Regions from separate parts of the Kluyvera georgiana genome, predicted to be linked through region 2. Evidence: predicted binding sites of a transcription regulator. Region 2 holds the regulator's gene; the other holds the start of a gene.
The links. The regulator sigma-54, encoded in region 2, starts transcription at its own class of promoters, with help from an activator protein. The targets are predictions, from matches to a motif close to GTTGGCACANNTTTCGCTNT.
Positions count from the first base shown of each region.

Region 1: ABTW00_RS09115 (branched-chain amino acid ABC transporter substrate-binding protein) is a predicted target of sigma-54. The motif match lies at 4,523-4,542, and genes of this name have one in related genera.

Region 1 covers NZ_CP158865.1:1,916,512-1,924,306, reverse strand. Annotated here, with positions in the region: gene ABTW00_RS09135 (ABC transporter ATP-binding protein) at 1-101, opposite strand, end outside; gene ABTW00_RS09130 (ABC transporter ATP-binding protein) at 98-976, opposite strand; gene livM (high-affinity branched-chain amino acid ABC transporter permease LivM) at 973-2,262, opposite strand; gene ABTW00_RS09120 (ABC transporter permease subunit) at 2,272-3,186, opposite strand; gene ABTW00_RS09115 (branched-chain amino acid ABC transporter substrate-binding protein) at 3,266-4,384, opposite strand; gene ABTW00_RS09110 (hypothetical protein) at 4,790-5,665, opposite strand; gene ABTW00_RS09105 (LysR family transcriptional regulator) at 5,839-6,723, opposite strand; gene ABTW00_RS09100 (sulfite exporter TauE/SafE family protein) at 6,759-7,577, shown strand; gene ABTW00_RS09095 (diguanylate cyclase domain-containing protein) at 7,698-7,795, shown strand, end outside.
Region 2 covers NZ_CP158865.1:542,837-550,631, forward strand. Annotated here, with positions in the region: gene arcB (aerobic respiration two-component sensor histidine kinase ArcB) at 1-1,781, shown strand, start outside; gene mtgA (monofunctional biosynthetic peptidoglycan transglycosylase) at 2,008-2,727, shown strand; gene npr (PTS phosphocarrier protein NPr) at 2,836-3,108, opposite strand; gene rapZ (RNase adapter RapZ) at 3,105-3,959, opposite strand; gene ptsN (PTS IIA-like nitrogen regulatory protein PtsN) at 3,993-4,481, opposite strand; gene hpf (ribosome hibernation promoting factor) at 4,537-4,824, opposite strand; gene rpoN (RNA polymerase factor sigma-54) at 4,847-6,280, opposite strand; gene lptB (LPS export ABC transporter ATP-binding protein) at 6,326-7,051, opposite strand; gene lptA (lipopolysaccharide ABC transporter substrate-binding protein LptA) at 7,058-7,612, opposite strand; gene lptC (LPS export ABC transporter periplasmic protein LptC) at 7,581-7,795, opposite strand, start outside.

The sequences.
Region 1 (7,795 bases), 1.4 Mb from region 2:
ACGGTTTCGCCCTTGTTGACCTGCAGCGAAACCTGCTTTAACGCCTGGATAACGCCGTAATAGACATCAACCTCACGAAACTCCAACATCGGTTCGCTCATAGGCTGACCTCGTCTTCGCTGGTGCCGAGATAGGCGGCAATGACTTTCTCATCGTGCTGAATTTGTTCCGCCTTGCCCTGGGCAATGACATCGCCGTGGTCCAGCACGATAATATCGTCCGAAATGTCCATCACCATCCCCATATCATGTTCAATCAGCAGCACGGTAATGCCGTGATGCTCACGCAAGAAACGGATAATTTTGCTCAGCGCCCGCGTTTCCACGGGGTTCAGCCCGGCGGCGGGTTCATCAAGACAAATCATCTCCGGGCCGGTGCACATGGCGCGGGCAATCTCGAGGCGACGCTGCTGGCCATAGGACATCTCACCCGCCAGCCGGTTGGCGCAGTCAACCAGATCCACCACCTCAAGCCAGTAAAAAGCGCGATCCAATGCGGCGCTCTCGGCACGGCGATAGGCTGGCGTATTGAGGATCCCGGCGACCAGGTTGCGGTTGACCTGCATATGCTGCGCGACCAGCAGATTCTCCACCACCGACATCTCGCGGAAAAGACGGATATTTTGGAACGTCCGCGCCAGCCCCGCCCGGTTCACGAGGTGAGTTCCGCCAAACATCTTGTAAAAAATCCGCTGCCCGAGGCGTGCCGGGTTAACCCAGTCACCCGGCTGAAACTTTTGTCCGAGAATCTGGATGACGTTAGTGGTTTTACCGCGCGTATTGAACAGAATTTTGCCGCCGGAAGCCTTGTAGAAACCGGTCAGGCAGTTGAACACCGTGGTCTTTCCCGCGCCGTTGGGGCCGATGAGCGCGGTAATCGAGCCACGCTGTACCTCCAGATTGACATCGTTCAGGGCTTTAATACCGCCAAAATGCATCATCAAATGCTCAACGCTTAAAATCACATCCTGGCTCATGGCGCCACTCCTTTACGCACCGCAAATCCGCTGCGATTGATGCGAATCAGCCCCCGAGGCCGCCAGATCATCATCACCACCATCAATACGCCAAACAGCAGCACGCGATACTCGGCAAAACTGCGCAATAGCTCGGGGGTAACGGTCAGTACAAACGCCGCCAGCACCACGCCGATGGTCGAGCCCATCCCGCCCAGCACCACGATGGCGAGAATCAGCGCCGATTCAAAGAAGGTGAACGAGGTGGGATTGACGAAGCCCTGATAGGTGGCGAAGAACACGCCGGCAATTCCGGCGGTCGATGCGCCGAGGGTAAAGGCCGACAGCTTCACCAGCACATGATTCAGGCCCATCGAGCGGCAGGCGATTTCATCTTCACGTAGCGCCTCCCACGCGCGGCCAATCGGCATACGCGTCAGACGATGTTTGATATACAGCACCAGCAGTACCACCAGCACCAGAACCGCGTAGATAAAAATAAACTTCAGATTAGGGTTATAGGTGAGATGGAAAAACTCGTGGAACGGTACACCGCCCTCTTTCGCCCGCCGTCCAAATTCGAGGCCAAAGAAGGTTGGCGGCGGTGCGGAAATCCCGTTCGGGCCGCCGGTAAAGCTGAGCCAGTTGTTAAGGATCAGACGGATGATTTCACCAAAACCAAGGGTCACAATGGCCAGATAGTCGCCGTGCATGCGCAGCACCGGAAAGCCAAGCAAGGCGCCTGCCGCCGCGGCCATCAGCGCCGCCAGCGGTAGCATCGACCAGAATCCCAGCCCCAGATACTGATACCCCAACGCCAGCCCGTAGGCGCCAATGGCATAAAACGCCACGTAGCCCAGATCTAAAAGCCCGGCGAGACCGACTACGATGTTCAGCCCTAGCCCCAGCAGCACGTAGATCAGGCCGAGGATCGCCACCGTCAGCACATATTTGGTGGCGACGAACGGGAAGCAAACCGCCAGTGCCAGCACCAGTGGGATTATCCATCTCATTCGGCTTTTATAGTCCGGCGCACGCACATAGACGCCCGCATTATCGCTTTCAAAGCGGGATGTAAAACGTCGGCCGAGCGCGGTGGTGGCCATTGCGCTAAGCGCAAAGCGCCCCACCATCACGACGGCGATAATCCAAATTAGGCGTTGACCTTCAAAGTTGAAGCTGTAGCCATCAAGCACCACGCCGACAATCGGGCCGAAGATAATCAGCGCCACCAGGCCGGAAAAAATTGCGTCAAGAATGCAGCGTTTGAGGGAAAACGCCTCATGTGAAGCTATTGAATGCGTCATCGTCCACTCCTACACTTTGGCCACAATCGGGCGGCCAAGCAGCCCCTGCGGGCGGAAAATCAGGATCACCACCAGCAGTCCGAACGAGAACACATCTTTATAGTCGGAGTTGACCATCCCGGAGAACTGCGCTTCGGCCACGCCAAGCAGCAGCCCCCCCAGCATCGCCCCCGGTAGGGAACCGATACCGCCGAGCACCGCCGCGGTGAACGCTTTGATGCCGATGATAAACCCGGCATAGAAGTCGAAGGTGCCGTAGTTCATGGTGATCAGCACCCCCGCCAGCCCCGCCATCGCCGCGCCGATCACAAACACCAGCGAGATGATACGATCGGTGTTGATGCCGAGAATCGAGGCCATTTTGCGATCCTGCTGCACCGCCCGGCACATACGTCCGAGACGGGTGTGCCCAATAATCCACGTCAGCAGCAGCATCCCGGCAAACGAGGCCAGCAGGATAAAGATTTTGGTATAGGTAATCTGCACGAAACCGTCCCCGATATGCAGACGCAGCACACCGTCGAGCATCGTCGGCACCCCCTGCTGGCGCGGACCCTGGCTGATTTGCGCATAGTTTTGCAAAATCAATGACATGCCGATGGCAGAAATCAGCGGCGCCAGACGAGTGGAATTACGCAGCGGTTTGTAGGCAATACGCTCAATCGTCCAGCCGTACACGCCGGTAACCACGATGGTAAAGACCAGCGTGCCGAGGATCAGCAGGGGGAAAGAGTGCAGGCCAAAGAAGGAGAGTAGCGCCAGACCAATGGCGCAGAGGTAGGCTGAGATCATATACACTTCGCCATGAGCGAAGTTAATCATGCCGATGATACCGTAAACCATGGTGTAACCAATGGCGATCAGCCCGTAGACCGATCCTAGCGTCAAGCCATTGACTAACTGTTGCAGAAAGAATGTCTCCATCATCGCGCGCTCGTGTTATTGGCCGTGTTATAGAGCGCCGGTATGCAAGCACACCGGCGCTGAGCGTGACTCCATCCGGTTACTCAACTTCCTTATACTTGCCTTTGTCATCCCACTGATAAACGACGTAGTCCGAGACTTTCAGGTCGCCCTTGCTGTCCCAGGCTTTCTTACCCATGACGGTTTCGACCGGGTTGGCCTTCAGCCATTCGCTGGCTTTCGCCGAATCAGGACCGGCCGCTTTAAACGCCGCCGCGATGGCCTGAATAGAAGCATAGGAATAGAGGGTGTAACCTTCAGGCTCAAACTTATTGGCGCGGAATTTTTCGATAACCGCCTTGCCGTCAGGGATCAGGCGCGGATCTTTGCCAAAGGTCATATAGATGCCGTTGGTATACTGCGGACCACCGGCGGCGGTGACCATCTCTTCGTTGACGATACAGTCGCCGGAGAAGAATTTCGCCTGCACGCCCTGCTCACGCATCTGACGTACCAAAGGGCCCGCTTCAGGGTGACAGCCGCCGAAGAAGACCACGTCCGGCTTCTGAGCGCCAATTTTGGTCACCAGCGCATTAAAGTCTTTTTCACCACGCGACAGGCCTTCATACATCACATCCTTCACGCCGCGCTTGGCCAGCGCCGCGCGAGTCGCATCCGCCAGTCCCTGTCCGTAGGTATCTTTATCGTGGATGATAACCACCCGTTTGGCCTTCAGCTTATCAATGATGAAGTTGCTGGCAACGTCGCCCTGCTGGTCGTCGCGGCCGCACATACGGAACATATCGTTCATTCCGCGCTCGGTGATTAGCGGGTTTGTTGAACCAGGGGTGATGGCCAGCACGCCCGCATCGTTATAAACCTCGGAGGCGGGCATCGTCGAAGAGGAACAGAAGTGGCCAACGACGGCCTGAACTTTGTCCTGATCGACCAGACGGTTCGCTACCGCCACGGCCTGCTTCGGTTCACAGGCATCATCGCCCTGTACCAGCTTAATTTTCTCGCCGTTAATCCCACCCGCAGCGTTAATATCCGCCGCGGCCTGGGTCGCGCCGTGCCAATATTGATCGCCATAGGTAGCGTTCGGCCCGGTAAATGGGCCAGCGACACCAATCACAATATCGGCCTGGGCGGAAAACGCCGTCACCAGACACCCTGCCAACACAATCGAAAGCGGACTTCTTATTAATTTCAGCGACATTATTATCTACCTTAGCAAAAGAGGTTTATGCATAACGGTGTGAAGCCGAACCACCGGCGCACGCGCCGGACTGACGACATCCTGACAATATCCTGCTGATAACGGCGAGGTTTCCTTACGCTTTTCAGGTCAAATCATTAAGCAAAATGGTTGCCAACTTTTCGCAACCATCGCGCGGATTTTGACAATTTTGAGTATAGAGCGCCGTTACAGGGCCTCTGCACCGACGAAGTGAAATTACGGGAGGGATCACATCTGGTTAACAATAAAGTACATAAATATTGCAATAGTCACGCTTTGCGCATTTTTGTAGCAAGTTGTGCAAACTATGCTGCGCGGTGGTGCAGGCTATAGGCATCACAAAAAAGCCCGCTGGGGAGCAGGCTTTCGGACAACATGATAAGCTTATTCTGGCAGTTTAAATTGCCACAGCGCGGCGTCTTTGTGCAGCGGGTCAAGCTGATACGCTTCGTTGAGTTTCGGGTGATCGGCAATCAACTCAGCCAACGCCTGTCCATTTTCGATAGGTTCGAGGTTGTAAGCCATATCCAGTTTACGTACCGCTTCAATAAACCGAGGGCGAATGGCATATTTTTTGACGCTTGAATTCTCCTCGTATCGCTTTATCTGCGCGATGGCAATCATCCAGAACATGGGCCGCCACCAGGCCCAGGAAAAATCACAGCGGCCAATCACATCGCTGGCATTATGTTGATGGGCAAGGATCGTGAAGAAATTCATCAATTCATCAAGTTTATAACGATCGTTCTGTTCTTCCCGTTTAAACGTACTAAAACCGTCGTAACGGGTAACCAACTGAATTCGTTCCCAGGCGTTATCCTCCAGCATCCGTTGCTCGGAGACGAAAAAGCGGGAAATCATAAATTCAAAGTAGCGACGGCTCGCCATTGCTGGAATCAGGACATTCATTGACGAATTTTTGACGCCCTGAAAATACTCGCTGCAGTAAGTCTGGAATAAGTTAATGACGGCCCCTTCTTTTGCATGCTCCGCCGACGCGCGGTTAGCCTCAGCCGTTTTAGCTAACTCCGTTTTGGTTTGTTGCAGTTCGTAAATTTGTAGGGAAACCGTAATAATCACCCCGCACAGCGCTAAGCCGGCAAACAGCGCGTTCACGCTGCTGAACATATCCGCTAACGGCTGGGTAGTCTTCGACTTGATCCACACCGGATCGGCACCCATATACCAGGCCCAGACCCACAGCCCAAAAATTAATGTTGTCGATCCTATCAGCAGCATATAAAAGGTTTTGTTCTTCATTACCCTATCCTTACAAGGCGTTAGCGCACACTATACGCGAGGGATAAATACAATTTCATCTACTATTCCCGGCAGGTTTTATCTCTATTAAGCCGACAGGCTGGCCCACAATGAATCAGGGTCAGAGTTGAATCAACTCAAGACAGAATCGGGCAACGATATCAGGATATTGATTAATGAGTTCTGAGAAAGTCGATTAATTCTGTTATTGGTGGGCTTAGTGAATCCGCTGTTTTATAGCAAATGCAGATTCGTCGCCGTGCCCATGGGTCGGTTAGCGGTAATACATGGTAATGGTATTTTTTACGGAAGCGTTCAGCGACTGACACGGGAATAACCCCTACGCCAATACCACTACTGACCATTTCGCAAACCCCTTCAAAGCTGCTCATTCTGATGCGATACGTCAGTGGGTGACCCAGTTCTCTGGCATGTCCGTTGATGTGCTCCTGCAGCGCGCTGCCGGGGTAAAGGCCAATAAAAGTCTCGCCGAGCGCTTCTGAGAGAGAGACTTCATGGCGAAATCCAAACGGGTGCGTGGTCGGAACGATAAGGGCAAGCCTGTCATCTGCTATGGGTTCAAGCATCAGTTCGCGGGGGTCAACAGCATCTGAGACGAGACCGGCTTCCGCGATCCCATTATGTATGCTGTTAATAATATCCGTACTGGTTCTCTCTTCTAACTCAATGGTCACATTAGGGTGTTCTGAAAGCCACTTAGCCAGTCTACCGGGCAGAAATTCTGCCATTGCAGACGTATTGGCATACAATCGTACCTTTCCTCTCACTCCTTTAACGTAAGCGCCGAGTTCAGCGTTAAGCCGCTCGTGCCGGGAAAGTAATTCACGGGCGTGGCCGACCAGGATTTCACCGGCATCTGTCAGGCTAACGCCTCTGGGATGTCGAGAAAAAAACTTTACCCCGATATCTTCCTCCATGCTTTTCAGTCTCTCGCTGGCCGAGCCAACCGCAAGACAGGCATCACGAGCCCCCTGAGTAATGCTTCCCGCATCAGCGATGCAGACGACAAGTTTCAAATCAGAAAGATCCAGCCTCATAAGATATACACCTAAGCTTTCGGATGATCCGAAGCATGATGCGTTTAAACCAGATTGTCCACTCGCGACTGAAATGCTTGAATCACTCAAAATCCTTCATCAAGGCAGATTTTGTGAACGAACAACTGTATCTCTATCTTTTACTTATATTTATCCTCGCCGGTTTCGTAAAAGGCGTGACAGGAATGGGTCTACCAACGGTGGCGATGGGATTAATTAGCTTGTTCATGCCTCTTCCTGTCGCAGCAGCGCTGCTGGTTATTCCTTCTTTCGTGACGAACGTGCTCCAGCTTTGTACCGGCCCCTCAGTAAGGCAGATTATCCAACGTCTGTGGCGGATGATGTTGCTTCTGTTGGCTGGCACGGCGGCCGCCTCTTCACTGCTAATCAGCATAAATGCAACCTGGTCAGCGTTTGGGCTGGGTGTGGCTTTACTTATTTACGCAGCTTTTGCGCTGGTGTCGCCGTCCTTTACGGTCCCGGAGTCCAGAGAGAAATGGCTGTCTCCGGTTATTGGCGGCGTGACAGGTGTCATCACCGGCGCGACAGGCGTGTTCGTAATGCCAGCCGTCCCCTTTCTCCAGTCGCTTCGATTAAGCAAAGATGAACTCGTTCAGGCTCTGGGGCTGTCATTTACCGTTTCGACCGTGGCGCTGGCCGCAGGTCTTTATCTGCATGATGCTTTCAGGGTGGAGCAGTTTTCATTGTCTTTTTTATCTCTATTCCCTGCCCTGGCCGGGATGTGGCTTGGGCAGAAAGTGCGGGCACGCATCAGCGCCAGACTTTTCAGAAAATGTTTTCTCCTGTTCCTGATTGTGCTTGCCCTGGAGTTGATTTCACGCCCCTTTATCTGATTTGTCGCTGATGTAACTGCTATCTGTGGTCGTTCGGGCAAACGAGCTCTTTTTTGAACTATATTCAAATGATTGGTAAGCCTTAATCTGGCATAAACATATCTATTTCTTCGAGGTGATATGAAATTCCCTGGCATCCCGGATAATGAGGAAGAGCGTCTAAGATCCCTTTATCTGGCAGATCTTCTTGATACAGGCTCCGAAGAACGTTTTGATCG
Region 2 (7,795 bases):
TGACTGGCAAGAGTGAAAAGCAGCTGATTCACCTGCATCCGGAAGATGTCTACACCCCCGAAGCGGCGGCAAAGGTTATTGAAACCGATGAGAAAGTTTTCCGTCACAACGTCTCGCTGACCTACGAGCAGTGGCTCGATTACCCGGACGGGCGCAAAGCCTGCTTCGAAATCCGTAAAGTGCCTTACTACGATCGCGTGGGTAAGCGCCACGGCTTGATGGGCTTTGGTCGCGATATTACCGAACGCAAGCGCTATCAGGATGCGCTGGAGCGCGCCAGCCGTGACAAAACCACCTTTATCTCGACCATCAGCCACGAGCTGCGCACGCCGCTCAATGGTATCGTCGGTTTGAGCCGTATTCTGCTCGACACTAACCTGACCGCTGAGCAGGAAAAGTACCTGAAAACGATCCACGTTTCGGCGGTGACGCTGGGTAATATCTTCAATGATATTATCGACATGGATAAGATGGAGCGCCGTAAAGTTCAACTGGATAACCAGGAGGTCGACTTCACCGGTTTCCTCGCCGATCTTGAAAACCTGTCTGGCTTGCAGGCACAGCAAAAAGGGTTGCGTTTCGTAATGGAGCCGACGTTACCTTTGCCGCATAAAGTCATTACCGACGGTACCCGCCTGCGGCAGATTCTGTGGAACCTGATCAGTAACGCCGTTAAGTTCACTCAGGAGGGGAGCGTGGTCGTGCGCGTGCGCTACGATGCTGGCGATATGCTGCACTTTGAAGTGGAAGACTCTGGTATCGGCATCCCTCAGGAAGAGCAGGACAAAATCTTCGCCATGTATTATCAGGTGAAAGACAGCCATGGCGGCAAGCCCGCCACCGGTACCGGGATTGGTCTTGCGGTGTCGAAGCGTCTGGCGAAAAGTATGGGCGGCGATATTGAGGTTTCCAGTCAACCAGGACACGGTTCGACCTTTATCCTGACGGCCCATGCTCCGGCTGTGGCTGAGGAAGTGGAAGATGCGTTTGATGAAGATGATATGCCGTTGCCGGCGCTGCACGTGCTGCTGGTGGAAGATATCGAGTTGAACGTGATCGTCGCGCGCTCGGTGCTGGAAAAACTGGGTAACAGCGTCGACGTCGCCATGACCGGTAAGGCCGCGCTGGAGATGTTTACCCCTGGCGAGTATGACCTGGTGCTGCTGGATATTCAGCTGCCGGATATGACCGGTCTGGACATCGCTCGTGAGCTAACGGGCAAATACCATGCCGACGATCTGCCGCCGCTGGTGGCGCTGACGGCGAACGTTCTGAAGGACAAAAAAGAGTATCTGGACGCCGGCATGGACGACGTGCTGAGTAAACCGCTCTCGGTACCGGCGTTGACGGCGATGATCAAGAAGTTCTGGGATACCACTGCAGACGAAGAGGAGAGTACCGTGAGCCAGAGTGATAACGACAAATCGCAGCAGTTGCTCGATATTGCGATGCTGGAGCAGTACATCGAACTGGTTGGGCCGAAGCTGATTACCGATGGTCTGGCCGTATTTGAGAAGATGATGCCGGGCTACCTGGCGGTGCTGGAATCGAATCTCACCGCCCGCGACCAGAAAGGGATTGTCGAAGAAGGCCATAAAATCAAAGGCGCTGCTGGTTCCGTCGGGCTACGTCATCTCCAACAGCTGGGGCAGCAGATTCAATCACCGGATCTACCGGCGTGGTGGGATAACGTGGGTGAATGGGTTGAAGAGATGAAGTCCGAATGGCAGCACGACGTTGCGGTGCTGAAAGCGTGGGTTGCCAGCGCAGGAAAAAAATGACCCCGGCTTGACCGGGGTGCGCGAACACTGCGCCAACACCAGGGAACTGGTGGTTGCGTCAGATGATTGACATAATTTTGGTTTTTTTGACACAACCTGAAATACGATTGCACGCTCAATAAGATAGCAAAACTTAAAAAGTTTGTTACGTGAATCAGTAAAATGTGTGAAGCGTAACGACTTAATCAGAAATATTAATCAGCGTCAGAGAGTTAGCGAGAACAAGATGGCTTTGAGGAGTATAGCCAGGCTTAAACGTCTGGCCTGGCGGCTGTTGCTGATGCTGGCGCTGTTATGGGGCGGCGGTATTGCGGTGTTCAGTGTTTTGCCTGTGCCATTCTCCGCAGTGATGGTTGAACGCCAGATGAGCGCCTGGTTTTCGGGTGATTTCGGCTACGTTGCCCACTCAGACTGGGTCAGCATGGATGAAATTACACCGTGGATGGGGTTGGCAGTGATTGCCGCCGAAGATCAAAAATTCCCTGACCACTGGGGTTTTGACGTGTCGGCAATCGAAAAGGCGCTGGCGCACAACGAGCGCAACGAAAACCGCATTCGCGGTGCGTCGACGCTGTCGCAGCAGACGGTGAAGAACCTGTTCCTGTGGGATGGGCGTAGCTGGGTGCGTAAGGGGCTGGAAGCGGGTCTGACGCTCGGCATGGAGACGGTGTGGAGTAAGAAACGTATTTTGACCGTCTACCTGAATATCGCAGAATTTGGCGACGGTATTTTCGGCGTGGAAGCCGCGTCCCAGCGCTACTTTCATAAGTCGGCGAGTCAACTGACGATGGCGGAAGCCGCGCTGCTGGCCGCCGTGCTGCCTAACCCGATTCGTTTTAAAGCCAATGCCCCATCGGGGTATGTGCGTAGCCGTCAGGCGTGGATTTTACGGCAGATGCGCCAGCTCGGTGGGGAAGGATTTATGCGGGAAAATAAGCTGTATTAACCGTAGGCCTGATAAGCATCGCGCCATCAGGCATACAGTGGCACTGCCGGATGGCGGCGTAAACGCCTTGTCCGGCCTACAGACTATGCGTGTGTAGCCGGGCGCGGACTAGTCTTCGTCAAACCCGGCGTTAAACAGCGCGATTACCGCCGCCAGCGCCTCTTCTTCCTGCGGACCGGTGGCTTCCACTTCAATCTGACGGCCCTTGGCAGAGTCCAGCATCAGCAGCGCGATCACGCTATTGGCTTCGGCTTCGGTGCCTTCATCATTGCGCAGCAGCACTTCCGCATCGTAATGCTGCATCAGTTCAAACAGCTTCATCGCCGGGCGGGCATGCATGCCCAGCTTATTGGTGATTTCCACGGTCTGCTTTACGGTCATGATTTGCGTTTTTCCAGCGTCCGATGACGAGACTGCACGTTCTTACCGCGCGAGCGGAAGTAGTCAGCCAGCTGTTCGGCAACATAGACCGAACGGTGCTTACCGCCGGTACAGCCAATGGCAACCGTCAGATAGCTACGGTTGTTGGTTTCCAGCATAGGTAACCATAGCTCAAGATAGCTACGCGTCTGGTAAATAAAGTTGTGAACTTCCGTGTGCCTGTCGAGGAACGCGGCAACCGGTTTATCGAGGCCGGTCATCGGACGCAGCTTCGGATCCCAGTGCGGGTTCGGCAGGAAGCGCACGTCAAACACGTAATCGGCGTCGATAGGAATACCGTGCTTGAAGCCGAAGGATTCGAATACCATCGTTAGCTCACGCTCGCGTTTACCCAGCAGACGGGTGCGCAGCATTTCCGCCAGTTCATGGACTGACATCTCGGAGGTGTCGACGATCAGGTCGGCGCGAGAGCGCAGCGGCTCCAGCAGGTTGCTCTCTTCATCAATGGCGCTTTCCAGCGACAGATTCTTGCTGGAGAGCGGGTGCAGACGGCGAGTGTCGCTGTAGCGACGAATCAGCGTGTTGCGATCGGCGTCGAGGAACAGCAGCTGTGGGGAAAAGTTCTCCGGCAGGTTTTCCATTGCCCGTTCGAAGATTTCCGGAGTTTCAGGCATGTTACGTACGTCGATGCTCACGGCAGCCGAGATTTCGCGGTCGGCCAGCGTCTTTGCCAGCTCCGGCAGCAGTACCACCGGCAGGTTATCAACGCAGTAGAAGCCCATATCTTCCAGCGCCCTCAGGGCCACTGATTTTCCCGAGCCAGAGCGGCCGCTGACGATCATCAGTACCATGTACCGTTTCTCCTCAGTACGATGTGATGTCCATTACGCATCATCGTGGGTTTCCGTATCGGTGATGATTTGATACAGCTCTTCGTCGCTCTGCGCGGCGCGCAGGCGGCGGCAAATCGTTTTATCTGCCAGACGTTTCGCCACCAGGGAAAGCGTATGCAGATGGGTTTTGGTCTGGTCGGCTGGAACCAGAAGCGCAAAGAGTAAATCGACCGGCTGGTTGTCGATGGCGTCGAAGGCGATCGGCGTTTCCAGTTGCACGAACACCCCTACCGCACGCAGCGTATCTTCTTCGAGCTTGCCGTGAGGAATGGCGATGCCGTTGCCGATGCCGGTACTGCCCATTTTTTCACGGGTCAGAATGGCTTCGAACACCACCTGCGGCGGCAGGCTAAGCTGTTTCGCCGCCAGCTCGCTGATGATTTCCAGCGCACGTTTTTTACTCTGACAGTGCACAGCACTGCGGGTACATTCCTGGTTAAGGACATTGCTCAGTTGTAGAGCCGAATCGTTATTTGTCATAATTTCACCTAAGCATCGCCCGATATGCGGGCATATCGGGCGATCGCTCGGACAATCAATGTTGTTTTAGTTTATCTTTGTGCTTGGTTAACTGTCTCGCCAGTTTATCGATCAAACCGTCGATGGCGGCATACATATCCTGCCCTTCCGCGCTGGCATGAAGTTCACCGCCGTTCACGTGCAATGTCGCATCCGAGATGTGCGTCAGTTTCTCCACCTTTAACACAATATGGACCTGATTGATCCTCTCGAAATACTGCTCCAGCTTGCTGAACTTCGCATTAACGAATTCGCGCATCGGCTCGGTGATCTCGACGTTGTGTCCAGTGATGTTGAGCTGCATAGTGTCTTCCTTATCAGTTGTGTCAGACCAGCTGTTTACGCTGGTTAGACGGCGGAATGGATAAAGACTCTCGGTACTTTGCAACGGTACGCCTTGCCACCATGATACCCTGTTCAGAGAGCATGGTGGTCAGTTTACTGTCGCTCAGTGGTTTCGCGGGATTCTCCGCGGCAATCAATTTCTTAACCAGCGCCCGAATGGCCGTGGACGAGGCTTCGCCGCCGCCCTCGGTGCTGACGTGGCTGGAGAAGAAATATTTAAGCTCGAAAATGCCCCGTGGGCTATGCAAATACTTCTGCGTGGTAACACGCGAAATCGTGGACTCGTGCATCTCGACGGTTTGGGCGATGTCGGCCAGCACCATCGGTTTCATGTACTCTTCGCCAAGGTCGAAAAAGGCCTGCTGTTGCTCGACGATGCAGCGGCTGACGCGCAGCAGCGTATCGTTGCGGCTTTCAAGGCTCTTGATCAGCCATTTGGCTTCCTGCAGGTTGCTACGAATAAACTGGCTGTCGGCGTCGTTGCGGGCGTTATTACACATCCCCGCGTAGTGCTGGTTTATCTGTAGGCGCGGAATACTGTCGGCGTTCAGCTCTACCACCCAGCGATCGTTGACCTTGCGCACCAGTACGTCCGGAATCACATACTCCGGTTCGCCGGTCTGGATCGATTGGCCCGGGCGTGGATCCAGTGACTGGATCAGATCGACAGCTTCTTTCAGTACATCTTCTTTCAGACGGGTGACCCGCATCAGCGAGCGGAAATCGTGGTTAGCGAGCAGATCGAGATGATCGCTGATAATCAGTCGCGCTTCATCGAGGCGCGGCGTGTCTGGTGAAAATTGTGACAGCTGGATCAGCAGGCAATCGCGGAGATCTTTGGCGGCCACGCCGACCGGATCGAAACGCTGGATGCGCTTAAGTACCGCCTCCACTTCGTCCAGGCCAATCTCGTCGTCGCCGATGCTTTCGCGGATATCTTCGACGGTGACGGTGAGGTAGCCGGTGTCATCCACCGCGTCGACGATCGACGTGGCGATCGCCCGGTCGGTATCGGTAAACGGCGTTAACTCTACCTGCCACATCAGGTAATCCTGAAGTGACTGAGTGGTTTCACCCTGATAAACCGGTAGTTCGTCGTCTTGATAGTCAGCGCCAGTACCGGAAGGTGTACCGGCGGTGTAGATTTCGTCCCAGCTGGCGTCAAGCGGCAGCTCTTCGGGCATGTCCGGTTTTTCCAGCGCATCGACGCTGTCCAGCGTTTCGCTATCGACGGTTTCCTGAGTCTCTACTTCATCGTGAAGATCGGTTTGCTCGAGCAGGGGATTGCTCTCCAGCGCCTGCTGGAGTTCCTGCTGAAGTTCCAGCGTAGACAATTGCAACAGACGAATGGCCTGCTGCAACTGGGGCGTCATGGCAAGCTGTTGGCTGAGCCTTAATTGCAAACCTTGCTTCATGTTCAGAACGAATATCTCCCGCTAACGTCGATAACCACTACCCTATCAGAGTCTGAAGTCTTCCCCAAGATACACGCGTTTAACATGTTCGTCTTCCAGGATCTCCTGAGGTGTTCCGTGGGCAATCAGATGCCCCTGGCTGACGATGTAAGCGCGTTCGCACACCGCCAGCGTTTCACGGACGTTGTGGTCGGTAATCAGTACGCCAAGGCCGCTGTCGCGCAGATGTTCGATGATGCGTTTGATGTCGATAACGGAGATGGGGTCTACACCGGCAAACGGTTCATCCAGCAGGATAAACTTCGGGTTTGCCGCTAACGCGCGGGCAATCTCGACGCGGCGACGTTCACCGCCGGAAAGCGCCTGGCCCAGGCTGTCGCGCAGATGCTCGATGTGGAACTCTTCCATCAGCTCTTTGGCACGGTCTTCGCGCTGTTCATTGCTGAGGTCATCGCGGATCTGCAGTACCGCCATCAGATTATCGTAAACGCTCAGACGACGGAAAATCGACGCTTCCTGCGGCAAATAGCCGATGCCGCGGCGTGCACGGGCGTGCAGCGGCAGCAGGCTGATGTCTTCATCATCAATGATGATGTTGCCCGCATCGCGCGGTACGATACCGACGACCATGTAGAAGGTGGTCGTTTTACCCGCGCCGTTCGGCCCAAGCAGGCCCACAATCTCACCGGAGTTGACGGTCAGACTGACATCTTCCACGACGCGTCTGCCTTTATAGGCCTTCGCCAGATTTTTTGCAGTTAATGTCGCCATAACGGATTAGTTACTCTTCTTCTGTGCCGGAGCCTGGTCTTTGGATTTGTCCTGTAGCTGAGACGGAACCAGAACGGTAGTGACGCGTTTGCCTTTGTCGCTAAACGCCTGCATTTTCTGCTCTTTCACCAGATAGGTAATCTTGTCACCCTTGATGTTACTGTCTAACTGCTCAAGGTAGGCATTGCCGGTCAGTACCACGAAATCATTTGCTAATTCGTAGTGCATTTTCGATGCGCGACCTTTCACCGGCTTGCCGTTGTCCTGCATCTGGTAGAAGGTAGCCGGGTTGCCGTAGCCATCGATCACTTCTTTACCCTGCTGGTTTGCCGGGCGGGTGACGACCACTTTGTCGGCGTTGATTTTGATACTGCCCTGAGTCACGACAACGTTACCGGTGAAGGTCACGACGTTGCCCTGCATATCCAGCGACTGCTGATCGGATTCAATATGAATCGGCTGATTGGTATCGCCGGTCAGGGCCATTGCCGGCAGACTGGCTGCCAGCAGAGAAGCGACGAGCGCCAGCTTAAGGCTGAGTTTGTTTGTTCTGGATTTCATAAGAAGTTCTAACCTTTTCAATCAGCTCGGCGTTTTTGCTGCGTAAATTGCCGCGCATTTTCAGGCCGCTGGAATTAAATGTTGTTCCGTATAACGTCACCAGATCGTCAGAGGAAACGTCCTGAGTAATCAGGTTCACCTGGGCATTATCCGTCGTAATCTTACGCAGTTGTGCGTCTTCTG